3 regions of the Bradyrhizobium sp. WD16 genome follow, and region 3 is predicted to be linked to each of the others. Evidence: predicted binding sites of a transcription regulator. Region 3 holds the regulator's gene; each other region holds the start of a gene.

Region 1 (9,745 bases), 2.8 Mb from region 3:
ATCATCGGCGACACGCTGTGGATCGGCGACGAATTCGGCCCCTACGTCATCAAGGCCGACCTCACCGGCAAGATCCAGGCGGTGTTCGAGACGCTCGCCGACGGCAAGCCGGTGCGCTCGCCCGATCACTATGCCGCTGCCTCGCCGGGCGCGCCGGGCCTGACCTACACCAACGTCAACCTGCGCCGCTCCAAGGGCTATGAGGGCTTCGCCGCCAGCAAGGACGGCAAGTTCCTCTACGGCCTGCTCGAGGGGCCGCTGTGGGACGCCGACAAGAAGGACTTCGAGAGGCAGGACGGCAACGAGGCCTCGCGCATCCTCGAATTCGACGTCGCCGCGCAGAAATTCACCGGCCGCTTCTGGTACTACCGCTTCGAAGCCAACGGCAACGCCATCGGCGATTTCAACATCATCGACGGCACCACCGGCCTCGTCATCGAGCGCGACAACGGCGAAGGCACCGCCGACAAGGCCTGCGCGAGCGGCGTGCGCGGCGCCGACTGTTTCCCGGATCTCGCCAAGTTCAAGCGCGTCTACAAGATCGAGCTTTCCGACGCCAATGTCGGCAAGGCCGTGCGCAAGATCGGCTATATCGACCTGATGAAGATCCAGGACCCGGACAAGAAGGCCCGCAAGCCGCTCAACAATGGCGTGCTGACCTTCCCGTTCTTCACCATCGAGAATGTCGACGTCGTCGATCCGACCCACATCATCGTCGGCAACGACAACAACCTGCCGTTCTCGTCGAGCCGCGAGCCCAACAAGGCCGACGACAACGAGATGGTGCTGCTCGAGGTCGGCGACTTCCTCAAGGCGAAGTAAGCCCGGCAGATCCAAACCACCGGCGCGGCCTCACGGCTGCGCCGGTTTCTGCTCCGCGCCACCGTGTTCGTTGCTTTCGTTCAACTCGCTTCCGTGCGAATTTGACTCCAAACAAGTGAGCCCAACTTTTCGGCATTCGCAGCGAATGAACATGTCGAACCAGTCTTGCGATCGCAGCCCCCCTGTTGCGCGAAGGGAGTTGTTGGCCACGCTCGCCTCGTTTATCGCCGACAAGACGATCGGGCGACCACTACGCGTAGCGGTAGATGGCCGCACGGCGTCCGGGAAAACGACCTTCTCGAATGAGATTGCTGCGTTGGTAGAACGGGCTGGCGGGCCGGTCATCCGAACGTCGATCGACGGTTTTCATCGGCCAAAGGCCGAACGCTATGCGCGCGGCCGGCATTCCCCCGAGGGATATTACTATGATTCACGCGATCTCTTGGCCGTGAGGCGACTGCTCCTGGATCCGCTCGGGCCGGACGGAGATCGCCGATATCGCACCGCCTCATTTGACCTGGCGAATGATTGCCCTCTCGATCAGCCGGCTCAGACCGCGCCCACCGATGCCGTTCTCATTGTTGATGGAACATTTCTTCAGCGCCCTGAGCTCGTCGATGGATGGGACTTCGTCATCTTTGTTCTGGCTTCGCAGCAACGCTGCGAGCAAAGGGGCATCCAGCGTGACGCCGGCGCGTTGGGCGGCATCGAGGCCGCAAGCCAGCTCTATGCGACGAGGTACCGACCAGCTTTTGATCTGTACGAGAAACTCTGCGCACCGGCAGCGACAGCAGACGTTGTGTTCAACAACGACGACCTTGAATGGCCGAGCATGATCGTACGGAATTAGTCAGCGCATCCGGAAGTCGGACCGGTAACCCATGTCACGGACCGGCGCGGCCTCACGGCTGCGCCGATTTCCGCTCCGTGCCGTTCGCCTCGCTGCGGTTGTCGACATAGCGCACCATGATCGGCCGGCCGGCGATGGCGCCGCCGAGGCCTTTCGACAGCGGCAGCGGCGCGCAATGGCCGAGCGACCGCGATACCGCCTGCCGGTAGTCGTCGCGCGCCGATTTCGGCGCCTGCGGCGTCGCATAGGTCACGCGTGGCGGCGCGATCAGGCTGCCGTCGCGTCTGAGGCTGAAGCGCACCGCCAGTTCCATCCCGGGCCGTGCCGCCTCGCCGTCCGGCGGTGCCCAGCACGAGCGCAGCATGGCGAACAGGTCGGAGATGGTGTCGAGGTCGTGGTCGGGCCGCTGGTATCCCGCCGCGTCGGTGTCCGCCGGCACGCTCAGCACCGTGAGGTGCAGGTCCTGGCCGATCGGATAGTCGATCTCGGGGCTGCAGGGCCCGCGCTCGAGCGGGCTGCAGACGCTCGGCGTGCACGGCCGATTGTCGAGGACGCTGCAGGGCGCATGGGCGAACGGGCTGGGATCGGGCGGCGGCCGGCGCACCCTCGCGGCCGCGGAGGTCGCGAGGACGAGCGCGAGCAGAAATGCGACCAGGCGCAAGGACGGCATCGGGGATCCGGTCTCCATCCCCGACAGGTAGGAGCGCCCGGCGGAAGCGCAATTCAAGCCTGCGTCAGACCTGCGCTCAGCCCTTCTTCTTCACGTCCTTGACGTTCTGGAAGACGATGCCCTCGGAGCGCTCGCGGGTATAGTCGAGATAGAACTGGTTCTTCGCCAGGAACACGAGGTCGCCGTCGACGTCCTCGGCGACCCCCGAGCCGTTGGTGTTGACGAAGGCGTCGAGCTGCTTGCGGTCGGCCGCCGAGATCCAGCGCGCCAGCGAGAATTCGCTGATCTCGAAATCGACCGGCAGGCCGTATTCGGCATCGAGCCGCGCTTTCAGCACGTCGAGCTGGAGCTGGCCGACGACGCCGACCAGGGCGGGCGAGCCGTCGCGCGGTCGGAACACCTGGACGACGCCCTCCTCGGACATCTGCTGCAGCGCCTCTTTCAGCTTCTTGGCCTTCATGGCGTCGGTGAGCCGGACCCGGCGCAGGATTTCCGGCGCGAAGCTCGGCACCCCGACGAAGGTCAGCTCCTCGCCCTCGGTCAGGGTGTCGCCGATGCGCAGCGTGCCGTGGTTGGGAATGCCGACGACGTCGCCGGCGAAGGCCTCCTCCGCCAGGGCACGGTCCTGGGCGAAGAAGAACTGCGGCGCCGACAGGCTCATGGGCTTGCCGGTGCGGCTTAGCCTCGCCTTCATGCCGCGCGTGAGCTTTCCAGAGCAAAGCCTTGCAAATGCAATGCGATCCCGGTGATTTGGATCCATATTGGCCTGGATCTTGAAGACGAAGGCGGTCATTTTCGGCTCGTCGGCCTCGACCTTGCGCAGGTTGCTGTCCTGGGCGCGCGGCGGCGGCGCGTAGCGGCCGAGCCCCTCCAGCAGGTCACCGACGCCGAAGTTGCGTAGCGCGCTGCCGAAATAGACCGGAGTCAGGTGGCCCTCGCGGAAGGCCGTGAGGTCGAACGGCTTGCAGGCCTCGGTAACCAGGGCAAGTTCGTCCTCGATCGCCGCGGCGTCGAGGTTGGGGTTGCGCGCGGCGAGATCGGCGATGGCGATCTGCTCGGCCGCGCCGGTCTTGGCCCCGCCGCCCTCGAGCAGGCGGATGCCGCCGGTGGCGATGTCGTAGGTGCCGACGAAATCACGGCCGCGGCCGACCGGCCAGGTCATCGGCGTGGTATCGAGCGCCAGCGTCTTCTCGATCTCGTCGAGCAGGTCGAACGGATCGCGGCTCTCGCGGTCCATCTTGTTGATGAACGTGATGATCGGAATGTCGCGCAGCCGGCAGACCTCGAACAGCTTGCGGGTCCGCGCCTCGATGCCCTTGGCGGCGTCGATCACCATCACCGCGGAATCGACCGCGGTCAGCGTCCGGTAGGTGTCCTCGGAGAAGTCCTCGTGGCCCGGCGTGTCGAGCAGGTTGAAGACCAGCCCCTCGAATTCGAAGGTCATGACCGAGGTGACGACGGAAATGCCGCGCTCGCGCTCGATCTTCATCCAGTCCGAACGGGTGTTGCGGCGCTCGCCCTTGGCCTTGACCTGACCGGCGAGATTGATGGCGCCGCCGAACAGCAGCAGCTTCTCCGTCAGCGTGGTCTTGCCGGCGTCGGGGTGGGAGATGATGGCGAAGGTCCGCCGCCGCGCCACTTCGGCGGCGAGCGGGCCTGACGGCGCTTCCTGGGTCAAAACGATTTCGGACATGGCGGCATGCGTGTCGCAAGAAAACGCGGCCGGATCAAGGGTTCGGGCCCAAGATGGGGCCTTGTCGTCAGCGCAGCGCCGAAACGATCAGGGAACTGGCGAAGGCCACGAAGGCGGACGCCGGGATCGTGATCACCCAGGCCACCACGATCGAACTTGCCACGTTCCAGCGCACCGCCGAGGTGCGGCGCGCCGCGCCCACCCCGACGATGGCGCCGGTAATGGTGTGGGTGGTGGAGACCGGGACACCGAGCCAGGTCGCCAGGAACAGGGTGACGGCGCCGCCGGTCTCGGCGCAGAAGCCCTGCATCGGGGTCAGACGGGTGATGCGGCTGCCCATGGTGCGGACGATCCGCCAGCCGCCCAACAGCGTGCCGAGCCCCATGGCGGTCTGGCAGGCGATCACCACCCAGAACGGCACCGCGAACGTGCTGCCGAGATAGCCCTGGGAATAGAGCAGCACCGCGATGATGCCCATGGTCTTCTGGGCGTCGTTGCCGCCGTGTCCGAGGGAATAGAGCGAGGCCGAGACGAACTGCAGGGTGCGGAAGGCGCGGTCGACCGCGAACGGCGTCGAGCGCACCGACAGCCAGGACACCACCGCGACCAGCACCAGGGCGAGCAGGAAACCGAGCAGCGGCGAGAGCACGATGGCGAGCACGGTCTTGCTCAGGCCGGTCCACTCCATGGCGCCGAGGCCGGCCTTGGCGAAGCCGGCGCCGATCAGGCCGCCGATCAGGGCATGGGAGCTCGACGAGGGAATGCCGAGGCCCCAGGTCACGATGTTCCAGACGATGGCGCCGGCCAGCGCGGCGAAGATCACCTGGGGATCGACGATGCCGGGATCGATGATCCCGGTGCCCAGCGTGGTGGCGACATGCAGGCCGAAGAACAGGAAGGCGATGAAGTTGAAGAACCCCGCCCACAACACCGCATATTGCGGCCGCAGCACCCTCGTCGAGACGATGGTGGCGATGGAATTGGCGGCGTCGTGCAGGCCGTTGAGAAAGTCGAACAGCAGCGCGACGCCGATCAGGCCGATCAGGAACGGAAGCGAGAGGGTCGCGTCCACGTCAAACTTGCTCGATGACGATGCTGCTGATCTCGTTGGCGACATCGTCGAAGCGATCGGCGACCTTTTCGAGGTGGTCGTAGATCTCGGCGCCGACGATGTAATCCATGGTGTTGGCGGTGCGGTGCTTGAGGAAGAGCTCCTTCAGGCCGATGTCGTGCAGATCGTCCACCCTGCCCTCCAGCTTGGTCAGCTCCTCGGTGATGGCGATCAGCGTGGTGACGTTGTCGCCGATGGAGCGAAGCAGCGGCAGCGCCTTCCCGACGAGCTTGGAGCATTCCACCAGAATGGTGCCGATCTCCCGCATCGGCGGTTCGAATTGCCGCACCTCGAACAGCGTCACCGCCTTGGCGGTCTGCTGCATCTGGTCGATGGCGTCGTCCATCGAGGTGATCAGGTCCTTGATATCGACGCGGTCGAAGGGGGTGATGAAGGTGCGGCGCACCGCCGTGAGCACCCGGCGGGTGATGTCGTCGGCCTGCTGCTCGAACTGATTGACCTTCTGGCACCAGGCCGGCACGTCGTCACCGCCGCGCAGCATGGCCTCCAGCGCCTCGGCACCGTGGACGATGGTTTGCGAATGCTCGGCGAACAGCTCGAAAAACTGCGCCTCGTGGGGCAGCAGCGCCTTGAACCAGCTCAGCATTGACGTCCATCCTCCGGCCCCGCCACGGAGCCCCCGCTGCAACTGCCCCGCCGGTGTCCCCCGGGAAGCCCCGGCCAGCTGCGGCCGGGCGTCACATATCGGTCATTAGACGCCGCCCGGCAACAGGCCAGGGCCCGGCGGGGTCTCCGCCGGGCCGGCGATGTGGATAAACGATGACCGGCCGGGCGGCGCGATGTCGAATCGCCAAGGAAATATCATGCCGGAGCCGCGAAGGACGGCCCTCGCCTCCCGCCGCCGCCGGGCGTTACCGCCCTCAGAGCGAGCGCTTGAAGTATTGGCCGATCTCGCCGATCACCCCACGACGGAAGGTCAGCACGCAGATCACGAAGATGCTCCCCTGGATCACCGTGACCCACTGGCCGAACTGGGCGAGATACTGCTGCATGGCGATGATGACGAAAGCGCCGACCACCGGACCGAAAACCGTGCCGAGACCGCCGACCAGCGTCATCAGCACCACTTCGCCCGACATCGACCAGTGCACGTCCGTGAGCGAGGCGTTCTGGGCGACGAAGATCTTGAGCGAGCCGGCGAGCCCGGCCAGCGTGCCCGACAGGATATAGGCCAGCAGCTTGTACTGGTCGGTCTTGTAGCCGAGCGAGATCGCGCGCTGCTCGTTCTCGCGGATCGACTTGAGCACCTCGCCGAACGGCGAATTGATGATGCGGAAGATCAGGAGGAAGGCCAGCAGAAACACGCCCAGCACCACGTAATACAGCGTGGTGGTGTCGGCTAGATTGAGGATCCCGAACATCCGGCCCTGGGGCACGCCCTGGATGCCGTCCTCGCCGTGGGTGAACGGTGTCTGCAGGTAGAGGAAATAGAGCAGTTGCGACAACGCCAGCGTGATCATCGCGAAATAGATGCCCTGGCGACGGATCGCCACCAGCCCGGTCACGACCGAGAGCGCGCAGGCGGCGGCCATGCCGACCAGCACGCCGATCTCCGGCGCCACCGCCCAGACCTTCAACGCATGCGCGGTGACATAGCCGGCGGTGCCGAGGAACATGGCGTGACCGAAGGACAACAGCCCGCCATAGCCGATCAGGAGATTGAAGGCGCAGGCGAACAGCGCGAAGCACAGCGCCTGCATGACAAAATAGGGATAGATGCCGGTGAACGGCACCGCGATCAGCGCCGCCGCCATGATGGCGAAGGCGACGACTTCGTCGCGGCCGGCGCGATGGACGGGAGCGGCGTTGTCGGTGATGGAAGTCATGTCAGGTGGCCCGTCCCGTCAGTCCCGTCGGCTTCACCAGCAACACCAGAACCATCAGCACGAAGACGACGGTGTTGGAGGCCTCGGGATAGAAATACTTGGTCAGCCCCTCGACGATACCGAGGGCAAAACCGGTGATGACCGATCCCATGATCGATCCCATGCCGCCGATGACGACCACGGCGAAGACGACAATGATCAGGTCCGCGCCCATCAAGGGCCGGACCTGGTTGATCGGCGCCGACAGCACGCCGGCGAGCGCCGCCAGCGCCACGCCGAAACCGTAGGTCAGCGTGATCATGCGCGGCACGTTGATGCCGAAGGCGCGGACCAGCGTCGGGTTTTCGGTGGCAGCGCGCAAATAGGCGCCGAGCCGGGTCCGCTCGATCAGGAACCAGGTCGCCAGGCACACCACGACCGAGAAGATGACGACCCAGGCGCGATAGACCGGCAGGAACATGAAGCCGAGATTGACGCCGCCCCTGAGCGCGTCCGGGATGGCGTAAGGCAGGCCCGAAGAGCCGAAATAGTTCTGGAATACCCCCTGAATGATCAGCGCCATGCCGAAGGTCAGGAGCAGCCCGTAGAGGTGGTCGAGCCCGGTCAGCCACTGCAGCATGGTGCGCTCCAGCACCACGCCGAACAGGCCGACCGCGATCGGCGCGAGCAGCAGCGCCCACCAATAGCCGATGCCGAGATACTGCAGCAGGAAATAGGCGACGAACGCGCCCATCATGTAGAGCGCGCCGTGGGCGAAATTGATGATGTTGAGCATGCCGAAGATCACGGCGAGGCCGAGACTCAGCAGCGCGTAGAAGGAGCCGTTGATCAGTCCGACCAGAAGCTGGGCGAAAAGGGCTTGCATGTGGTTCAGTCTTTCATACGCGAAGGCGGCCGGCCTGATGCGTCATCGCGCCGGCCGCCGCGAGCGGGCCGTTACTTCTTCACCAGCGGGCACTTGCTCTCGGACAGCGGCGTGAAGGCCTGGTCCGCCGGGATGGTCGCCACCAGCTTGTAGTAGTCCCACGGCGCCTTGGATTCCGACGGCTTCTTGACCTCGAACAGGTAAGCCGGATGGATCTTGCGGCCGTCGGCGCGGATCGAGCCCTTGCCGAACAGCGGATCGTTGGTCGGCATCTCCTTCATCTTGGCGACCACCTTGGCGCCGTCATGAGGATTGCCGCCCAGCGCATCCAGCGCCTTGAGATAATGCAGTACACCGGCGTAGACGCCGGCATGAACCATGGTCGGCATCTGCTTGTTCTTCATGCGCTCGGAGAAGCGCTTGGAGAAGGCCCGGGTGCCGTCGTTGAGATCCCAGTAGAAGGTCTCGGTGAAGTTCAGTCCCTGGGCGACGTTGAGGCCGAGGGCGTTGACGTCGCTGATGAAGAGCAGCAGTGCCGCGAGCTTCTGGCCACCGGAGACGATGCCGAACTCGGCGGCCTGCTTGATCGAGTTGGTGGTATCGCCGCCCGCATTGGCGAGGCCGATGATCTTGGCCTTGGAGGCCTGGGCCTGCAGCAGGAAGGACGAGAAGTCCGAGGTGTTGAGCGGATGCTTGACGCCACCGACCACCTTGCCACCGGCGGCGGTCACCACCGCGGTGGTATCGCGCTCCAGCGCCGCGCCGAAGGCGTAGTCGGCAGTGAGGAAGAACCAGGTGTCGCCACCCGCCTTGACGAGGGCGCCGCCGGTGCCGTGCGCGAGCATGTAGGTGTCGTAGGTCCAGTGCACGGTATTGGGCGAGCACTGGGCGTTGGTGAGATCGGAACTCGCGGCGCCCGAATTGATATAGACCGCGTTCTTCTCCTTGACGATGTTGTTGACCGCCAGCGCCACGCCGGAATTGGGAACGTCGACGATGGCGTCGACCTTGTCGACGTCGAGCCACTGCCGGGCGATGTTGCCGCCGACGTCCGGCTTGTTCTGGTGGTCGCCGGCGATGACGTCGATCTTCCAGCCCTTGGCCAGCAGCCCGGAATCCTCCACCGCCATCTGGGCAGCCAGCGTCGAGCCGGGCCCGCCGACATCGGCATAGAGGCTCGACTGGTCGCTCAGGGAGCCGATCTTGGCGGTCTTGTCCTGGGCGTAGGCGGCGGAGATCGCCGACAGCCCGACTGCAGTACCCAGCAGCAGCATCGAAAGCGTCTTACGCATGAAATTTCTCCCTTTGAATTTCGCCCGGTGGCCCGTCAGATCCACCGCACCAGTGTCCCGATTCCACGTTCGTACCCCTGCAGCGAGCACTAAACGCCGAGATAAGTATGCAGCTTGTCCATATTGGCCTGCAGTTCGGAATTGGCGAAGCCATCGATGACCTTGCCATGCTCGACGATGTAGAAGCGGTCCGCCACCGTCGACGCGAAGCGGAAGTTCTGCTCGACCAGCAGGATGGTGAAGCCTTCCGCCTTGAGCCGCGCGATCGTCCGCCCGATCTGCTGGATGATCACCGGGGCAAGGCCTTCCGTCGGTTCGTCGAGCATCAGGAAGCGCGCGCCGGTGCGCAGGATGCGGGCGATCGCCAGCATCTGCTGCTCGCCGCCGGACAGCTTGGTGCCCTGGCTGGTCAGGCGCTCCTTTAGATTGGGAAACAGCGCGAAGATCTGGTCGAGGGAGAGCCCGCCGGACCGCACGGCCGGCGGCAGCATCAGGTTCTCGCGGACATCGAGGCTGGCGAAGATTCCCCGCTCCTCCGGGCAGATCGCGATGCCCATGCGGGCGATCTTGTCCGACGAGGCGCGCGCGATCTCGC
Region 2 (9,745 bases), 1.2 Mb from region 3:
CGTGCTGGCGATTGCGATCCATTCCGCCGGCGCGCTCGGCAAGCTGTTCGCCGACGTGGTCGAGAATATCGATCCCAAGCCGCTGGAAGGCATTCGCTCGACCGGCGCGAGCTGGATCGCCTGCATGCGATTTGCAGTGCTGCCCCAGGTCGTAGCGGGCTTCGCCAGCTACACGCTGCTGCGTTTCGAGATCAATGTCCGCGGCGCCTCGGTCATGGGCTTCGTCGGCGCCGGCGGCATCGGTCAGGAGTTGATCGTCGCCATCCGCAAATTCTACTATTCCGACGTCAGCGCCATTCTGCTCCTGATCATCGCCGCGGTCTTCATCCTTGATATCGGCACCGGGCTGGTCCGCGGACGCTTTCTCGGCGGGGAGCGTCATTGATGAACATGCCGGAAACCCAGCCGACGCCAGGCCGAACATCGGTCGAGGAGATGCGGGCGCGTTATCCGGATGTGTTCGAGCGGCCGCTGGCCGCGCGGGTTTCGGTGCCGGCGCTGGGCGCGGCGGCGGCCATCCTGTTCGTCTATGGCCTTATCGATCTCGACTTCTCGCCCGCGCGCATGCTGGCCGGCCTGCACCAGCTCGGCTGGTTCACCCTGCTGATGATCCCGCCCAATCCGGGGAGCTCCTTTCCGACCTATCTCGCCGCCATGGGCGAAACGCTCTCCATCGCCATTCTCGGCACGACGCTGGCGGCAATCGCCGCACTGCCGGTCAGCCTGCTTGCAGCGCGCAATGTCATTCCATCCTGGATCCTGCGCTTTCCGGTGCGCCGCGGCTTCGATGCGATCCGCGGCATCGACACCCTGGTCTGGGCCCTGGTGTGGATCAATGTCGTCGGCCTCGGTCCTTTCGCCGGCGTTCTGGCGATTGCGATTTCGGATTTCGGCGCCTTCGGCAAGCTGTTTTCCGAGGCGATCGAATCTGCCGATCGCAAGCCGGTCGAAGGCATCCGCGCCAGCGGCGGCACAGCGCTGCATGAAATCCGCTTCGGCCTGCTGCCGCAGGTGATTCCGGTAATCGCCGGCCAGGTGCTCTACTTCATCGAATCCAACACCCGTTCTGCAACCATCATCGGCATCGTCGGCGCCGGCGGCATCGGCCTGCAGCTCGCGGAGCAGATCCGCGTGCTGGAATGGCAGAAGGTGTCCTTCCTGATCCTGATGATCCTGGCGGCGGTCGCGGTCATCGACTGGATCTCCAGCCGGCTGCGCTTCGCCATCATCGGCCGCCGTGCTGTGGCGTGAGAGTCTAACTCTGAGAGCCGGATCGCCATGCTCCCCACGTTTCTTCCGGGGCGGCTCGTAAGGAGCTGGATGATTTCAGTGTGAGCGGCACAAGCCCGGTCACGTGATCACCCGGTCTCGACCACGAAATCGACGCGGTCGGCGGCGAAGCGGGCGCGGGTCGCGAGGAGCGGCGTGCCGTCGGGCGCGACATCGACGGACTCGACGATTAGCACCGGCCGCCCCAGCGCGAGTTCGAGCCGTACCGCGTCAGATGCCTCGGCGATGGCGGCGGTGATCCTCGTGGCGGAGCGGCGATAGTCACGGATGCCGTAGTGACTGAGCAGCCGCGTCACCGAGCGGGATCGCTCGTAGACCGCGCCGGCGTCGGGAAAGCACTCCGCGACGAGCCAGTTGGTGCTGACGCAGATCGGTGTGCGGTCGGCGAGGCGGACCGAATCGATGCGTGCCAGCGGCGTCCCGGGTTTGACGCCGAGCCGTCGTGCAAGGTCGCGGCCCGCCGGTTCGATGGTCGCGCCGATCAGCTGGCCGCGCGGTTCGCGGCCGCCGGCGCCGACGATTTCGGAGAAGCGGGTGCGCGCCCGCAGCGGATAGGCGAGGCGGGGCGCCTCGACGTAGGTGCCGCTGCCGCGCTCGGCGCGGACCAGCCCGCGCTCGGCCAGCGCCGCCAGGGCGCGGCGGACGGTATGGCGATTGACACCGAAGGCCTCCGCGATCTCGACCTCGCCGGGCAGCTTTTCGCCGGCGGCATAGGTCCCCGCGCCGATGTCGCGCTCGATGGAATCGGCGACGCGCCGCCACAGCGCCACGCCGGCGGTTTCGTCCTGGACGCTCATGCGGCGCTCGCGCCGGGCGGCACGGCACAACTTTCGGATGCGACTGTTCGTGAAATCATCCCCGGTGTCACCAAACGGTCATGGATGCGCGCTATCAAGTTGTCTATAGACATAGACAACTTTGGAAGGGCCCATGTCAAGCAGGGCAACGTCAAGCAGGGCAACACCGGGCGAAACACGCGACGACGACATCACCAGGCGGCGGCAGGCGGCGATGGCCGTGCTGGCACGATCCGCCACGGCGGCGATCGCCGAGCGCATTGCCGCCGTCGAGTTGCCGCCGTTCCAGCGGTTGCGCGCCGGCGAACGAGGTCTCGTCATGGTGCGCGGCCGGATCGGCGGCGACGGCACGCCCTTCAACCTTGGCGAGGCGACCGTCGCCCGGGTGGCGTTGCGGCTCGAAGGCGGCGCCGTCGGTTTCGGCTACGCGCTGGGGCGCGACACCGCCAAGGCCGAATTGATCGCGCTCTGCGACGCCATGATCCAGACCGAGCGGGCGGCAACCATCGAGCGCGAAGTGATTGCGCCGCTGGCGGCGATCATCGCCGTGGGTCGGCGCCGCACCGCGGCGCAGACCGCGGCAACCCGGGTCGATTTCTTCACTCTGGTGCGCGGGGAGGGCTGATCATGGCGCCGACGACAGGGGCCGCCATGGCCTATCCGCCGGAGGTCCTTCATGCCCAGGCGACATTTCGCGCTGCCATGGAGGCGCTGGCCCGGCCAGGGCGGCTGCAGTCCATCGCACTCGCCGCCGAGGCCGCAACCGCGGTGCCGGCGCCGATGACGCGGGGCGCCGCGGTGCTGGCGCGGGCGCTGTTCGACAGCGATACTCCGATCTGGCTCGATGGCGCCATGGCGGCGAACTGCGAGGTCGCCGACTGGCTGCGCTTCCAGACCGGTGCTGCCATCGTCGCCAGTCCGGCGAATGCAGCCTTCGCCCTGATCGCCGAGCCCGATGCGATGCCGCCGTTCGAGTGCTTCGCGCTCGGCAGCAGCGATTATCCGGATCGTTCGACGACATTGATCATCCAGGTGGCGAGCCTTGCGGACGGGCCCGCACTGTCGCTGCGCGGTCCCGGCATCGACGGTATCGCCTCGCTCACCGCGCGCTTGCCGGCCGACCTGCCGGCCAGGCTCGCGGCCAATCGCGGGCTGTTTCCCCGTGGTGTCGATCTCATGCTGGTGGCGGACGACAGCCTTGTCGGCCTGCCGCGCACCACGCGCGTGACAGCGAAGGAGGACTGATCGTGTATGTCGCAGTCAAGGGCGGCGAGCGCGCCATCGACAATGCCCACAAGCTGCTGGCGCAGGCGCGTCGTGGCGATCCCTCGGTGCCAGAACTGTCGCTCGACCAGATCGCCGGCCAGCTTGGTCTCGCTGTCGACCGGGTGATGAGTGAGGGATCGCTTCACGATCGTGAGCTGGCGGCCCTTGCCATCAAGCAGGCGCGTGGCGACCTGATCGAGGCGATCTTCCTGCTGCGTGCCTTTCGCGCGACCTTGCCGCGCTTCGGTTCGACCGAGCCGGTGGACACCTCCGGCATGGAGGTGCGGCGACGCATCTCGTCGACCTTCAAGGACATGCCCGGCGGTCAGGTGCTGGGGCCAACCTTCGACTATACCCACCGGCTGCTCGATCCCGAACTCGCCGACGGCGCAGAGCCGGAGCCGGCGGCGGAAAGCGAGGCGGAGCCGGCGCCGATGCCGCGCGCAACGGATATTCTCGGTCGCGACGGCCTGATCGAGCCGTCACCCCAGGCCGAGCCCGGCGCCGCGGTCGCCGATCTCACCCGCGAGCCCCTGGCCTTTCCCGCCGGGCGGGACTTGCGGCTGCAAAATCTGGCGCGCGGCGACGAAGGTTTCCTCCTGGCGCTGGGCTATTCGACCCAGCGCGGCTATGCCCGCAACCATCCGTTCGCCGGCGAGATCCGCTTCGGCGACGTCGAGGTGCAGTTCTTCGCCGAGGAGGTCGGCTTCGCCGTGCCGCTCGGTACCATCGAACTGAGCGAATGCCAGATGGTCAACCAGTTCACGGGCAGTGCCACCGAGCCGCCGAGCTTCACGCGCGGCTATGGCCTCGCCTTCGGCCAGGCTGAGCGCAAGGTCATGGCGATGGCGCTGGTCGATCGTGCGCTGCGGGCGCGGGAGCTCGGCGAGGAGGCGACGGCGCCGGCCCAGGACGAGGAATTCGTGCTGTCGCATTCGGACAACGTGCAGGCGACCGGCTTCGTCGAGCACCTCAAGCTGCCCCACTACGTCGATTTCCAGTCGGAGCTTGGCCTCATCCGCAAGCTGCGTGAGGAGTTTGCGGCGGGGTCGGCAGATCTGATGCGGGAGGCCGCGGAATGAACGCGCCGACTTACAACTTCGCGTATCTCGACGAGCAGACCAAGCGGATGATCCGCCGCGCCATCCTCAAGGCGATCGCCATTCCCGGCTATCAGGTGCCCTTCGCCAGCCGCGAGATGCCGATGCCCTATGGCTGGGGCACCGGCGGCGTCCAGGTCACGGCGGCGGTGCTCGGCCCCGATGACGTGCTGAAAGTGATCGACCAGGGCTCCGACGACACCACCAATGCGATCTCGATCCGCAAGTTCTTCGCCAGGACGGCAGGCGTCGCCACCACCACCCGCACGGTGGAGGCGAGCGTGATCCAGACCCGCCACCGCATCCCGGAAGTGCCCCTCCGCGATGATCAGGTGCTGGTCTACCAGGTGCCGATCCCCGAGCCGCTGCGCTTCCTGGAGCCGCGGGAGACGGAGACGCGGCGCATGCATGCCCTCGCCGAATACGGGCTGATGCACGTCAAGCTCTATGAGGATATCGCTCGCTTCGGCCATATCGCCACCGCCTATGCCTATCCGGTCAAGGTCGACGACCGCTATGTGATGGATCCGTCGCCGACGCCGAAATTCGACAATCCGAAGATGGACAACTGTCCGGCATTGCAACTGTTCGGCGCCGGCCGCGAGAAGCGGATCTACGCCATCCCGCCCTACACCACGGTGGTTTCGCTCGACTTCGATGACCATCCGTTCGAGGCCTATCGCCACAACGCGCCTTGCGCGCTGTGCGGGGCGGAAGATTCCTATCTCGACGAAATCGTCGTCGACGATGCCGGCGGGCGGATGTTCGTCTGCTCGGATACCGATTATTGCGAGAGCCGCCGGGCCGAAGGTCATTACGGCAGTGCCAATGCGCCGACGGAGCACGTCCATGATTGATACGATGGCCGATGCGCCGCTGCTGATCGCCGAGGGGTTGAGCAAGAACTACGGCCGGCTGCAGGCCTGCCGCGATGTCTCCTTCTCGCTCTATCCGGGCGAGGTGCTGGCGATCGTCGGCGAGAGCGGCTCGGGCAAGTCGACGCTGCTGCAGATGCTGTCGGCGCAGCTTTCTGCGAGCCGCGGCCGGGTGTTCTACCGCATGCGGGACGGCGCGACGCGCGATCTCGCCGAGCTCGGCGAGGCCGAACGCCGTTTCCTGTTCCGCACCGACTGGGGCTATGTCCATCAGGATGCGGCGCAGGGCCTGCGCATGGGCGTGTCGGCCGGCGCCAATGTCGGCGAACGGCTGATGGCGGTGGGCTGGGCCCACTATGGCCGGATCCGGGAGGCTGCGACCTCCTGGCTCGAGCGGGTCGAGATCGCTCCCGGACGCATCGACGATACGCCGAAGACCTATTCGGGCGGCATGCGCCAGCGTCTGCAGATCGCCCGCAACCTCGTTACCGAGCCGCGTCTCGTCTTCATGGACGAGCCGACCGGCGGCCTCGACGTGTCGGTCCAGGCCCGTCTGCTCGACCTCCTGCGTGGCCTCGTCGCCGATCTCGGTCTCGCCGCCATCGTCGTCACCCATGATCTCGCGGTGGCGCGGCTGCTGTCGCATCGGGTGATGGTGATGAAGAGCGGCGAGGTGATCGAAACAGGGCTGACGGACCAGGTGCTCGATGATCCGCACGAGCCCTATACTCAGCTCCTGGTTTCCTCCATTCTGCCTGCGTGAGACATCGATGAGCGTCATGATCGACATCCGGGATGCCGGGAAGAGCTTCACCATGCATCTGCAGGGCGGCATCGTCCTGCCGGTGGTGCGCAATGTCGCCTTCGAGGTCGCGGGCGGCGAATGCGTCGTGCTGTCCGGACCGTCCGGGGCGGGCAAGTCCTCGATCCTGAAGATGATCTTCGGCAACTACCGTTGCGACGTCGGCTCCATCCTCATTCGCCATGGCGGGACGACGATCGATATCGCCGGCGCCGAGCCGCGCCAAGTGCTCGGATTGCGGCGGCGGACCATCGGCTATGTCAGTCAGTTTCTGCGGGCGGTGCCACGGGTCGCCGCCCTCGACGTCGTCGCCGAGCCGCTCGTCGCCACCGGCACGCCACGCGATGCCGCGCGCCAGCGAGCCGGAGCCCTGCTGAGCCGCCTCAACATTCCCGAGCGGCTGTGGCTGTTGCCACCGTCGACCTTCTCCGGCGGCGAACAGCAGCGCGTCAATATCGCGCGCGGCTTCGTCTCCGACCTGCCGATCCTGCTGCTCGACGAGCCGACCGCATCTCTCGATGCCGCCAACCGCGAGGTGGTTGCGCAACTGGTCGACGAGAAGAAGCGTGCAGGCGTCGCCATGGTGGCCATCGTCCATGATGACGAGATGCGCGCGCGCATCGCCGACCGCCTCGTCGATGTCACCTCATTCGCCGCCATGGCGGCCTGAAAGGTTCGTTGAAGATGACTGCCGGACGAGACAAGACCGAAGCCGTGATCGGCAATGCCACGGTGGTGCTGGCGGACCGCGTGATCGCGCGCGGCTGGGTGGCGATCGCGCAGGGCCGCATTGTCGAGGTCGGCGAAGGGGCGGCGCCGGCGGGCAGCGAGGACATGGCCGGCGACCTGGTGATGCCGGGCCTCGTCGAACTGCACACCGATCATCTCGAGTCGCATTACCTGCCGCGACCCAAGGTGCTCTGGAATCCGGTGGCCGCGGTGGTGTCCTACGACGGTCAGCTCGCCACCTCGGGCATCACCACGGTGCTGGATTCGCTGCGGGTCTGGCGCGAGGAGGGAGCGCCCGATGCGGATGGGCAGGCAGGCGTGCTCGCGAGCGCGATCAGCACCGCCCGCGAGGCCGGGCTGTTGCGCGCCGATCACTATCTCCATCTGCGCTGCGAGGTGCCGATGCCGAGCGTGGTCGACGAAGCGAGGGAACTGGTCGATCGCCCGGATGTCCGGCTGATGTCGCTGATGGACCATACCCCCGGCCAGCGCCAGTTCCGGGACGAGCTCAAGCTGCGCGACTACTACCGCGGCAAGAGCGGTGGCCTGACCGACGCTGAACTCGATGTGATGTTCGCCCGCCGCGTGGCCTATCAGCAGGCCTATGCCGAACCCAATCTGCGGGCGATCGTCGCACTTGCTCATGCCCGGGGCGTGCCGCTGGCTAGCCACGACGACACCACGGCGGAGAACGTGCAGGATGCGCTGCGCGACGGCGTCGCAGTGGCGGAGTTTCCCACCACCCTGGAGGCAGCGCGCGCCTTGCGCGATGCCGGCATCGCCATCCTGATGGGCGCGCCCAACGTGGTGCGCGGCGGTTCTCATTCCGGCAATATCGCCGCGGTCGACCTTGCCCGCGACGGACTGCTGGATATCCTGTCGTCGGATTATGTCCCTTCGAGCCTGCTGATGGGCGCATTGCAGTTACCCCGCCACGTACCCGGGATTGATCTCGCCGCCGCAGTGCGGACCGTGACGCGTCGGCCGGCGCAGGCGGTGGGGCTCGACGATCGCGGTGAAATCGCGCCCGGACTGCGCGCCGATCTGATCCGCGTCCATGTGGCGCATGACGTGCCGGCGGTGCGCGGGGTCTGGCGCGAGGGGACGCGGGTAGCATGACGGATCGGCCGGTGACCACGGGCGGGCGCCTCGTCCTCGTCGTCGGTCCCAGCGGCGCCGGCAAGGATACGCTGATCGCGCGTGCCGCGGTGGCATGCAGCAGCGACCCGGGCATCGTCTTCCCGCGACGGATTGTCACCCGCGAGCCGAGCATTCACGAAACCAACCACACGGTCAGCGAGACCGAATTCGTCGCCGCGCGCGCGCGTGGCGACTACGCGCTGGACTGGCAGGCTCACGGCTTGAGCTACGCGCTGCCGCGGACCATCGACCATGATCTCGCCGCCGGGAGGACCGTCGTCGTCAATGTCTCGCGGCGGATCGTCGAGCAGGCGCGGCGGCGCTACCGGACGGTGGGCATCGCCGTCATGGTCGTGCTGGTCACCGCGCCACCGGATCTGCTGGCGGCGAGGCTTGCGGCCCGAGGCCGCGTCAGCGACGGCAGTATCGACCATCGCCTGCGTCGCGACGTCGGTGCCATCGTGCCCGACGTGACCATCGAGAATACCGGTTCCGCGGACCACCACACCGGCGAACTTCTTGCTGCGATCAGGAGTTGTTACCATCCTTGATGTGATCTCGATCCGGCAGGTGAGCCGTTGGCTTCAGCCCGGCTCGTTTCCGTCCCATTCGTTTCAGTGAGTGTGAGGAGGCCGGTCCGTTGTCCGTCATCAGTTCGATCGAGCAGCTCGAAGCCATCTATGGCGAAACCGGCGAGACCTCGACCGCCAAGGTCGCCGGCCGCGTCACTCCGTCCTATCGCCGCCTGATCGAGGCGTCGCCTTTCGTTGCGCTGGCCACAGCCGGGCCCGACGGCCTCGATTGCTCGCCGCGCGGCGACAGGGGCGGCGTCGTTCATATCCACGACGACAGGACGCTGATGCTGCCGGATCGCCGCGGCAACAACCGGATCGATTCGCTGCGCAACATCGTCCGCGATCCACGTTGCGCGCTGTTGTTCCTGATCCCCGGCTCCGGCACCACCTTGCGCGCCAATGGCCACGCTCATCTCTCGATCGACCAGGAGCTGCTCGCGCGCTTCGCGGTCGAAGGCAAGTCGCCGCGCAGCGTGCTCGTTTTCACCATCGCCGAACTCTATTTCCAGTGCGCACGCGCCATCGTTCGTTCGGAGCTGTGGAGTAAGGCCCGTCATGTCGATCCATCCGGCCTGCCGACGCCGGGTCAGATCCTTGCCGAAATGAGCGGCAGTCGCGTCGGTGGCGACGACTACGACCGCGCCTGGCCGGAGCGGGCGCGCCAGACGCTGTGGTAGGTCCGCTCAGCGGGTCATGATCGGCGGTGCGGCGAGGGTCTGGGCTTCGGCGCGGGAGAGGCCCTGCCAGCCGAGCCAGCCGGTATAGAGCCCGACCAGCACGATCACCGCGGCCGAAACGTAGGGCGCCCGGCGGGCAAAAGTCGTAAATCCCGACCAGCGGCCCGCGATATGTTTGAGGCTGAGCGCCGCCAGCACGCCGGCCGAGACCATGGTCAAGGCAAGGCCGAGACCGAAGCAGATGACCAGGGCGAAGCCGAGGCTGAGCTGGCGAAGCTGAATGCAGAGCAGCAGTACGGTGATGGCGGCCGGGCAGGGGATGAGGCCACCGGTGAGGCCGAACAGCATGATTTGCGCGGTGGTGATCGACCCTCCGGCGAAGCGGCGGCGGATTTCGGCGGCATGGGCGCGGGCATGCGCGTCGTCCTCCTCGCCGAGATCGAGGGCTGAAGGATCGTGCTCGGCGAAATCGAGGTCGTGGCTCTCGGCGGTGG
Region 3 (9,745 bases):
CTGCTGGCCAAGGAACGTCAGGTGGTGATCGAGACTGATCTTCCGGCGGGAGCGGTGACCATTGCCGGCGACCGCGAGGAGTTGCTGCGGGTCTTCGAGAATCTGATCGAGAACGCCCTGAAATATGGTGCGTCGGGCGGCAGGGTGATGGTCGCCCTGACGGTCGCCCCGGCGACCGACGGTGCTCCCGAAGTGCGGGTCATGGTACGGGATTTCGGTCCCGGTATCGCGCCGGAGCATCTGCCGCGGCTCACCGAGAGGTTCTACCGGGTCGACGTCGGCGACAGCCGCGCCCAGGGCGGGACCGGCCTCGGCCTGTCGCTGGTCAAGCACATCATTGGCCGCCATCGAGGCCGCCTAGTGATCGAGAGCGTGCTCAAACAGGGCGCTACTTTTACCGCCTGTTTTCCCCAGCCGAAGCCTCCTGAAAGCGCATAAAGCCAAGTTTTTACAATGGCTTGCTTGTGTCACATGAGTGTCACTGAACTCTCATAAAAGCTCTAACGCGGGCTTCTAAAGGAAGCCGCAGGGGCCTGATCGAGAGCGACCCGGCTCCGGCTCACAGATGGAGAGAACCCGTGAATTTCATCAAGACAATCGTCGCCGCGGGCCTGCTGGCCGCTGCGACCCTGCCGGCGCGCGCCGCCGATATTTCCGGTGCTGGCGCGACCTTCCCCTACCCGATCTACGCCAAATGGGCTGATGCCTATAAGAAGGAGACCGGCAACGGCTTGAATTATCAGTCCATCGGCTCCGGCGGCGGCATCAAGCAGATCACCGCTCGCACCGTGACCTTCGGCGCCTCCGACATGCCGCTGAAGCCGGAAGAGCTCGAAAAGGCCGGCCTGATTCAGTTCCCCACGGTGATGGGCGGCATCGTCCCCGTGGTGAATCTCGACGGCATTCAGAGCGGCGAGCTGACCATCGACGGTCCGACCCTCGCCAAGATCTATCTCGGCGAGATCAAGGCCTGGGACGATCCGGCGATCAAAAAGCTCAACCCGAGCACCAAGCTGCCGTCGCAGGCTATCGTCGTGGCTCATCGGTCCGATGGCTCCGGCACCACGTTCATCTTCACCAACTATCTCGCGAAGGTCAGCGCCGACTGGAAGAGCAAGGTCGGCAGCAACACCGCGGTTGAATGGCCTACCGGCATCGGCGCCAAGGGCAACGAAGGCGTCGCCAACAACGTGGTCCAGACCAAGGGCGCGATCGGCTATGTCGAGTCGGCTTATGCCAAGCAGAACAAGCTGACCACCACCAAGATGATCAACAAGGACGGCAAGACCGTCGCGCCGGCCCCGGGTGCCTTCCAGGCTGCCGCCGCCGGTGCCGACTGGGCCCATGCTCCCGGCTTCTACATGATCCTGACCGACGAGAAGGGTGCGGAAGCCTGGCCGATCGCAGGTGCGACCTTCATCCTGTTGCCGAAGCAGCCGCAGGACGCCGCCGCGGCCACCGAAGCGCTCAAGTTCTTCGCCTGGGCCTACGCCAAGGGTGATCAGATGGCGCAGGACCTCGACTACATCCCGATGCCCGACAGCGTCGTCAAGGTGGTGCAGAAGGTGTGGTCGTCCGAGGTCAAGGACTCCAGCGGCAAGCCGCTGTTCGCCGCCTCCAACTGATAACGCCAATGGAGGGCGCGGCCTCCGGGTCGCGCCCATCTCGATCTCGACGTGACTATCCGCACGAAGCGCCGAATCGCCGAGCAGTTTATCGGCGCCTGTCTGCCGGAGCTGCAAAGATGTCAGCGCATGCCGTAATGACCCGCGAGCGGCGGGACGAGGAGGCGCCCGTGGTTGAAGTGGCTTGGGAAGGGCAGGTTGTGGGAGCGCGGCAGGATGTCGAGGAGCGCGCCAAGGCGCTCGACCGGCTTCGGCTCAGCGACAATATCTTCAAGCTGATGACTCGCAGCGCCGCGATCTTCGTGCTCGCGCTGCTCGGTGGCGTCATGCTTGCGCTCTTTCTCGGCTCGTTGCCCGCGCTGAACGAGTTTGGCCTCGATTTCTTTCTGTCGCAGAGCTGGAATCCGGTTACTGAGAAATTCGGCGCGCTGGCGCCGATCTACGGCACCCTGGTCACGTCGCTGATCGCCATGATGATCGCGGTGCCGTTCGGCCTCTTGATCGCAATGTTCCTCACCGAACTTTGCCCGATGTGGCTGCGTCGTCCGATCGGCATTGCCATCGAACTGCTCGCGGGCATTCCCAGCATCATCTACGGCATCTGGGGGCTGTTCGTACTCGCCCCCTTCCTGCAGCAGCATGTTCAGCCCGGTGTGATCGCGACTTTCGCCAATGTGCCCGGCCTGTCGGCCCTGTTCGCCGGACCGCCTTACGGCATCGGCATCTTCACCGCCGGTCTGATCCTTGCCATCATGGTCCTGCCGTTCGTCACGTCGATTTCGCGCGACGTTTTCGAAGCGGTGCCGCCGGTGCTCAAGGAAGCGGCCTACGGCCTCGGCTGCAGCACCTGGGAAGTGATGCGCTATGTGGTGCTGCCCTACACCCGGGTCGGCGTCATCGGCGGGGTCATGCTCGGCCTCGGTCGTGCTCTCGGCGAGACCATGGCTGTGACCTTCGTGATCGGCAATGCCCACAAGATCTCGTCCTCGCTGCTGGCGCCAGGCACCACGATCTCGGCGACCATCGCCAACGAATTCACCGAAGCGGTCGGCGATCTCTACACCTCGTCGCTGATCGCGCTCGGCCTCATCCTGTTCTTCATTACGTTCGTGGTGCTGGCGATCGCGCGCTACCTGCTGCTGCGCATCGAGCGGAGGATCGGCTGATGGATGCTTCGCTCTACAGCACGAGACGTCGTCGCAACGTCATCGCCATGGTGGCGTCGGTCGGCGCGACGCTGATCGGACTGTCCTGGCTGGCCCTGATCCTGGGCGCCTTGTTCTGGGAAGGTTTCAGTGGCTTGTCGCTGCGGGTCTTCACCGAGAACACGCCACCGCCCGGTTCCGATGGCGGGCTGCTCAATGCCATTATCGGTAGCCTGATCGCCACCGTCCTCGCCGTCGCGATCGGCACTCCGATCGGCATTCTCGCCGGCACCTACATGGCCGAGTATGGCCGTCACGATAAGCTGACGAGCGTCGTGCGCTTCATCAACGACATTCTGCTCAGCGCACCCTCGATCGTCATCGGCCTCTTCATCTACGAGGTGATGGTGCGGCCCATGGGACATTTCTCCGGGATCGCCGGTGCCGTCGCGCTCGCCGTCATCGTCATTCCGGTGGTGGTGCGGACGACCGAGGACATGCTGCTGCTGGTCCCCAACACCATGCGCGAGGCCGCCGCCTCGATCGGTCTGCCGCGCTCGCTGATGATCCAGAAGATCGCTTATCGCGCGGCGCGTTCCGGCATCATCACCGGCATTCTGCTGGCGATCGCCCGCGTCAGCGGCGAGACCGCGCCGCTGCTCTTCACAGCCCTCAACAACCAGTTCTACAGCACCAACCTCAACGCGCCGATGGCGAGCCTGCCGGCCGTCATCTTCCAGTTTGCCCTCAGTCCCTACAAGGACTGGCAGAAACTGGCCTGGACCGGCGCCCTGATCATCACGCTGTCCGTGCTCGCGCTCAGCATCGTTGCGCGGGCGCTGACCGGAGCAAGGAAGTCGTCATGAACCTCGCCACAGCGACGCCGTCATCATCCTCCGCCCCGAACCCGGCGCAACCGCCGCTGGACCTGAGCGCGCTCAAGCCCAAGATCGCGCTGCGCGACCTCGATTTCTTCTACGGTGAGGCGCGGGCGCTCAAGAGCATCTCGATGTCTCTGTACGAGAACAAGGTCACGGCCTTCATCGGCCCGTCGGGCTGCGGCAAGTCGACGTTGCTGCGTATCCTGAACCGGATGTACGATCTCTATCCGAACCAGCGCGCAGCCGGGCACGTCGACTTCGACGGTATCGATATCCTGCAGCCGGGGCTCGACCTCAACCTGCTGCGTGCCCGGATCGGCATGGTGTTCCAGAAGCCGACGCCGTTCCCGATGTCGATCTATGAGAACGTCGCCTTCGGCATCCGCCTTTACGAGAAGCTCTCCAAGAGCGATCTCGACGAGCGGGTCGAGCAGTCGCTGCGGCGCGCAGCGCTGTGGGAGGAGGTCAAGGACAAGCTTTCCGCCAACGGCCTCAGCCTGTCGGGCGGTCAGCAGCAGCGGCTCTGTATCGCCCGCACCGTGGCGGTGCGGCCGGAGGTCATCCTGTTCGACGAACCTTGCTCGGCGCTCGATCCGATCTCGACCGCCAAGATCGAGGAACTCATCGACGAATTGAAGGACGACTACACAATCGTGATCGTCACCCACAACATGCAGCAGGCGGCGCGGGTCTCCGATTTCACGGCGTTCATGTATCTCGGCGAGTTGATCGAGTTCGGCCCGACCACCAAGATCTTCACCACGCCGTCGGACCGCCGGACACAGGATTACATCACCGGCCGTTTCGGCTGAGGCGCCGCAAGGCGCAGGAGAACATTATGGCCTTCGAACATACCAGCAAAGCCTTCGACCAGGATCTGCAGGAACTGACGCGGCAGGTCGCCGAGATGGGAGGTCTCGCCGAACGCCAGATTGTCGATTCGGTCGATGCCCTGGTCCGGCGTGACGTCGTTCTCGGCCAGCGAGTGGTCGTCAATGACGGCGAACTCGATCGGATGCAGCGTGAGATCGAGGAGCGCGCGGTCCTGACCATCGCCCGTCGCCAGCCGATGGCGGTGGACCTGCGCGAGATCGTCGGCGCCATGCGTGTCGCCACGGATCTGGAGCGGATCGGTGATCTTGCCAAGAACATCGGAAAACGCGTCAGCGCGCTCGACAGCGATTTCCACCCGCTCAAGCTGATCCGGGGCTTCGAGCACATGGCCAATCTGGTGCAGTCGCAGCTCAAGGCGGTGCTCGATGCCTATGCCGCCCATGATCTTCCCGCCGCCATGGCTGTATGGAAGGGCGATGAGGAGGTGGATGCGATTTGCACTTCGCTGTTCCGCGAACTGCTCACCTACATGATGGAAGATCCGCGCAACATCAGCTTCTGCATGCATCTGATGTTCTGCGCCAAGAACATCGAGCGAATGGGCGACCACGCGACCAATATCGCCGAAACGGTTTTCTACATGGTCGAGGGGCAGCAGATGGTGGATCAGCGCCCGAAGGGCGACATGACCGCCTTTGTTCCCTCGGCTCCCGGCAACTGATCGACGGAGACGACATGGGCGCTCGAATTCTGGTGGTTGAAGACGAAGAGGCCTTGGCCACGCTCCTGCGCTACAATCTGGACGCCGAAGGCTATGAGGTCGAGACGGTCGCGCGCGGCGACGAGGCGGACACCCGCCTGAAGGAGCGTATCCCCGATCTCGTGGTGCTGGACTGGATGCTGCCGGGATTGTCGGGCATCGAGCTCTGCCGGCGCCTGCGCGCACGGCCGGAGACCAAACAGCTTCCGATCATCATGCTGACCGCGCGCGGCGAGGAGAGCGAGCGCGTGCGCGGCCTCGCCACCGGCGCTGACGACTACATCGTCAAGCCGTTCTCGGTGCCGGAACTGCTGGCGCGGGTCCGTGGTCTGCTGCGGCGAGCGAGCCCCGAGCGGCTGGCCACGGTGCTGACCTTTGGCGACATCGAACTCGATCGCGACAAGCGCCGCGTCGCCCGCTCCGGCCAGCCGATAGATCTTGGACCGACCGAATATCGCCTGCTCGAGTTCTTCCTCGAGCATCCAGGCCGCGTCTTCAGCCGCGAGCAGTTGCTCGACGGCGTCTGGGGTCGCGATATCTATATCGACGAGCGTACGGTCGACGTGCATATCGGCCGGCTGCGCAAGCTGCTCAATGTCGGCCGCGAGCAGGATCCGATCCGCACGGTTCGCGGTGCCGGCTATGCCCTGGACGATCGTTTCGCCAAGGTCGAGTGAGGCGGGGCGTCAGGCCACGCCGGAGCGCTGCTCGACAAATCGTCTGAGCAGGTGAGCAAAATAAGACATAGCAAAACAAAAACGGCGCCCGCGGGCGCCGTTGTCGTCTTCTCCGAGGGACCCCAGGCTGCGACAGTCATTCGCAGAGGGACACTCGCAAAAAAATAAAAAGCGAGTGCGGCTCATGTCTCGCACTCGGCCTCGAGGTCCGCGCCGCGCTGTACGTTATCTCACTTCCCGCTCGGCCGGCGGTCGCGCCGCCGGTCGCTCGCCGGCTGATAGGCGACGCGCGAATGATGGGCGCAGTAGGGCAGGCCGTTCAATGATTTGCCGCCGCAGAAAAAGAAGTCGGTGCTGCCCGGGTCGCCCACCGGCCAGTGACAGGTGGCTTCCGTCAGCTCCAGCAGCGATCGGCGCTGGCTCATTGGCACCACGTTGTCGATAGCCACGGGATCGGGCTCGGCTTCGACCTCGAAAGCATGGGCGAGCGCGGTGTTGCCGCGGGCGATCGGGCGCGAGATCCGCATCATGTGCTGGGCGGGACGCGCCTTACGCTGCCGCGGCGCCGCCGAGGACGGGCTTTTGGCCCGGCCCGACAGCCCGAGCCGGTGCACCTTGCCGATCACGGCGTTGCGGGTGATGTTGCCGAGTTCCGCCGCGATCTGGCTGGCCGACAGGCCGGCCTCCCACAGCTTCTTCAACTGTTCCACGCGATCGTCGGTCCAACCCATTACCGTCATCGCATTAATCCCTTCGTGCGCACCCCGGGCCCGGGGCGACTGCAGTTGTCAAAATCCCTGACGGCAGAATCCCTTGACCCTCGCCGGTCGCTGTTTCGCAACCGGGCGCTTACGCCTTGACCAAGACCAATAGGGATCTGAACCGCCTACAACGAGATGTCGTATCCGACGCCCAAAACGCTACAATATGGCGTGACTCACGCGCAAGAGTCGCTGGACTCGGCGTCCACACCTTCTCCGTGACAAATGCGCGAATCGGTTTTTTCTGCGGCTTTTGGGCATCACTGCCGAGTTGACACCCTCCCTGCCGCCAATAGAATGTTCATCACGTGCTGCCCGCGGAGGCGGCACGTTTTGTTTCAGGGGCAGGCTTATCGTCTGATCTCGCGGTTTGGCCGCCACCGGCCCACCGGGTCTGTCGGTATTTTCTGCCCGAATTGGGTACTCGGACGTCGCCATGAGCACGAACGCCACCTCGCATCTGATGCCGGTCTTCGCACGGGTGGACCTCGCCTTCGAACGTGGCGAAGGCGTCTGGCTCTACGGCACCGACGGTCAGCGCTATCTCGATTTTACCAGCGGCGTGGCGGTGAACGCGCTCGGCCATGCCCACCCGCATTTGGTCGCGGCGCTGCAGGCCCAGGCGGCGCGGCTGTGGCATATGTCCAATCTGTTCCGTAGCCCCGATGGCGACAAGGTCGCGGCCCGGCTGTGTGCTGCGACCTTCGCCGATTACGTCTTCTTCGCCAATTCCGGCGCCGAGGCCATGGAAGCGGCGATCAAGGTCACGCGCAAATATCAGGCGGCCAAGGGCAAGCCGGAGCGGTATCGCATCATTACCTTCGAGGGCGCTTTCCACGGCCGCACCCTGGCGACGCTCGCCGCGGGCGGCCAGCAGAAATACCTCGAAGGGTTTGGCCCGCCGGTGGACGGCTTCGACCAGGTGGCGCTCGGCGATCTCGATGCCGTCAAGCGCGCCATTGGCCCGCATACCGCCGGGATCCTGATCGAGCCACTGCAGGGGGAGGGCGGGGTGCGTTCGCCGCCGCAGGGCTTCTTCAAGGCACTGCGCCAGCTCTGTGACGACAATGACGTGCTGCTGGTGTTCGACGAAGTGCAGACCGGCATGGGGCGCACCGGCGATCTGTTCGCGTATATGCACACCGGCGTGATCCCCGACGTGATGGCGCTCGCCAAGGCACTTGGCGGCGGCTTCCCGATCGGCGCCTGCCTCGCCACGGCCAAGGCGGCTGCCGGCATGACCGCCGGCACCCATGGATCGACATTTGGCGGCAATCCGCTGGCGATCGCCGCCGCCGGCGCGGTGCTCGACGTCATGCTCGCGCCCGGCTTCATGGACCGCGTGCGGCGGATCTCGGGCCTGTTGAAGCAGAAGCTCGGCTCGCTGGTGGATCGTTATCCCGATATCGTCAGCGAAGTCCGCGGCGACGGCTTGCTGATCGGCCTCAAGGCGGTCGTTCCCGCCGGCGATGTCGTCGCGGCGCTACGCAACGAGAAGCTCCTCACCGTCGGCGCGGGCGACAATGTGGTCAGGCTGCTGCCGCCGCTGATCGTGACCGAAGCCGAGATCGATGATGCCATGGGGCGCCTGGAGCGCGCCTGCACGTCGTTGTCCGAACAGCTGAAGCGGAAAGCCGTCTGATGAGCAAGCCGCGTCATTTCCTCGATCTCAACGAACTGCCGGTTGAAGAACTGCGTGCGATGCTCGACGCTGGCGCGGCCATGAAGGCGCGCCTCAAGGCCGCTCAGGCCCGGGACGAAGCGTCGCCGGATCGGCCGCTCCGCAACAAGACGCTGGCGATGATCTTCGAGAAGCCGTCGACGCGGACCCGCGTGTCGTTCGACGTCGGCATGCGTCAGCTTGGCGGCGAGCCGATCATGCTGACCGGCCAGGAGATGCAGCTCGGGCGCGGCGAGACCATCGCGGACACCGCGCGGGTGCTGTCGCGCTTCGTCGATGCCATCATGATCCGCATCCTCAACCATGATGCGCTGCTCGAGCTTGCTGCGCATGCCACGGTGCCGGTGATCAATGGGCTGACCCGGCGTTCGCATCCTTGTCAGGTCATGGCCGATCTCATGACGTTCGAGGAGCGTCGCGGCCCGATCACCGGGCGCGCCGTCGCCTGGACCGGCGACGACAACAACGTGCTGGCCTCCTGGGCCCATGCGGCAGAGCGCTTCAAGTTTCAGCTCCGGATCGCCACGCCCCCGGAGCTCGCGCCCAAGAAGGCGTTCCGCGACTGGATCAAGGCGAGCGGCGCGGACATCGTGGCCGGCACCAATGCCGAGGAGATGGTGCGCGGCGTCGACTGCGTCGTCACGGACACCTGGGTGTCGATGGGGGACAAGGACGGCGAGCACCGCCACAACCTGCTGCGCCCCTATCAGGTCAACGCCGAGTTGATGGCGCTGGCCAAACCGGATGCGCTGTTCATGCATTGCCTGCCGGCGCATCGCGGCGACGAAGTGACCGACGAGGTGATCGACGGTCCCCAGTCGGTGGTGTTCGACGAGGCGGAAAACCGTCTGCACGCGCAAAAGGGAATCCTCGCCTGGTGCTTTGACGCAGTCGCCTGAGCGTGGCAGAGCAAGGCATGGCAGATCGCGATATCAAGGACGACGGCACGCAGGACAATGGAACGGTGCGGGCGCCTTCGGCGACTCCGGTCGACGACGCCGTGCTGCCGTTCGAAGTGTCGGCACTGGACCTTCGTGGTCGTCTGACCCGGCTCGGCCCCGCGCTCGACGAGATCCTCACCAAGCACGCTTATCCCGAACCGGTAGCCAAGCTGCTTGGCGAAGCCATCGTGCTCGCTACCTTGCTGGGTTCGTCGCTGAAATTCGACGGCAGGTTCCTGCTGCAGACCCAGACCGACGGGCCGGTGTCGATGATCGTCGTCGATTATGTATTGCCGGATCGGCTGCGCGGCTACGCGCGTTTCGATAGTGCGCGGCTGAAGCCGGGGCTCGGCGCCGGCGAACTGCTCGGTCACGGCCATCTGGCGATGACCATCGATCAGGGCTCCGATATGCGGCGCTACCAGGGACTCGTGGCGCTC

Evidence for each region. Region 3 encodes PhoB, which activates phosphate uptake and scavenging genes when phosphate is short. Its sites were predicted from a motif close to TGTCATNNANCTGTCAT; they were not measured.
Region 1: the regulator PhoB is predicted to act here: its motif matches at 5,843-5,859, upstream of DB459_RS23710 (DUF47 domain-containing protein).
Region 2: the regulator PhoB is predicted to act here: its motif matches at 2,153-2,169, upstream of phnF (phosphonate metabolism transcriptional regulator PhnF).

The regions. Positions count from the first base shown of each region.
Region 1 is NZ_CP028908.1:5,143,520-5,153,264, forward strand. It holds gene DB459_RS23685 (esterase-like activity of phytase family protein) at 1-822, shown strand, start outside; gene DB459_RS23690 (uridylate kinase) at 1,025-1,672, shown strand; gene DB459_RS23695 (hypothetical protein) at 1,725-2,342, opposite strand; gene DB459_RS23700 (peptide chain release factor 3) at 2,419-4,035, opposite strand; gene DB459_RS23705 (inorganic phosphate transporter) at 4,103-5,107, opposite strand; gene DB459_RS23710 (DUF47 domain-containing protein) at 5,109-5,753, opposite strand; gene DB459_RS23715 (branched-chain amino acid ABC transporter permease) at 6,028-6,993, opposite strand; gene DB459_RS23720 (branched-chain amino acid ABC transporter permease) at 6,995-7,858, opposite strand; gene DB459_RS23725 (ABC transporter substrate-binding protein) at 7,930-9,150, opposite strand; gene DB459_RS23730 (ABC transporter ATP-binding protein) at 9,240-9,745, opposite strand, start outside.
Region 2 is NZ_CP028908.1:1,157,219-1,166,963, reverse strand. It holds gene phnE (phosphonate ABC transporter, permease protein PhnE) at 1-385, shown strand, start outside; gene phnE (phosphonate ABC transporter, permease protein PhnE) at 385-1,251, shown strand; gene phnF (phosphonate metabolism transcriptional regulator PhnF) at 1,359-2,087, opposite strand; gene phnG (phosphonate C-P lyase system protein PhnG) at 2,302-2,712, shown strand; gene phnH (phosphonate C-P lyase system protein PhnH) at 2,715-3,332, shown strand; gene DB459_RS05415 (carbon-phosphorus lyase complex subunit PhnI) at 3,335-4,435, shown strand; gene DB459_RS05410 (alpha-D-ribose 1-methylphosphonate 5-phosphate C-P-lyase PhnJ) at 4,432-5,310, shown strand; gene phnK (phosphonate C-P lyase system protein PhnK) at 5,303-6,091, shown strand; gene phnL (phosphonate C-P lyase system protein PhnL) at 6,099-6,800, shown strand; gene DB459_RS05395 (alpha-D-ribose 1-methylphosphonate 5-triphosphate diphosphatase) at 6,815-7,978, shown strand; gene phnN (phosphonate metabolism protein/1,5-bisphosphokinase (PRPP-forming) PhnN) at 7,975-8,550, shown strand; gene DB459_RS05385 (pyridoxamine 5'-phosphate oxidase family protein) at 8,640-9,251, shown strand; gene DB459_RS05380 (nickel/cobalt efflux transporter) at 9,258-9,745, opposite strand, start outside.
Region 3 is NZ_CP028908.1:2,315,948-2,325,692, forward strand. It holds gene DB459_RS10680 (ATP-binding protein) at 1-438, shown strand, start outside; gene pstS (phosphate ABC transporter substrate-binding protein PstS) at 579-1,625, shown strand; gene pstC (phosphate ABC transporter permease subunit PstC) at 1,745-2,791, shown strand; gene pstA (phosphate ABC transporter permease PstA) at 2,839-3,636, shown strand; gene pstB (phosphate ABC transporter ATP-binding protein PstB) at 3,633-4,463, shown strand; gene phoU (phosphate signaling complex protein PhoU) at 4,490-5,206, shown strand; gene phoB (phosphate regulon transcriptional regulator PhoB) at 5,221-5,922, shown strand; gene DB459_RS10715 (GcrA family cell cycle regulator) at 6,153-6,662, opposite strand; gene DB459_RS10720 (aspartate aminotransferase family protein) at 7,120-8,325, shown strand; gene argF (ornithine carbamoyltransferase) at 8,325-9,263, shown strand; gene DB459_RS10730 (Hsp33 family molecular chaperone) at 9,281-9,745, shown strand, end outside.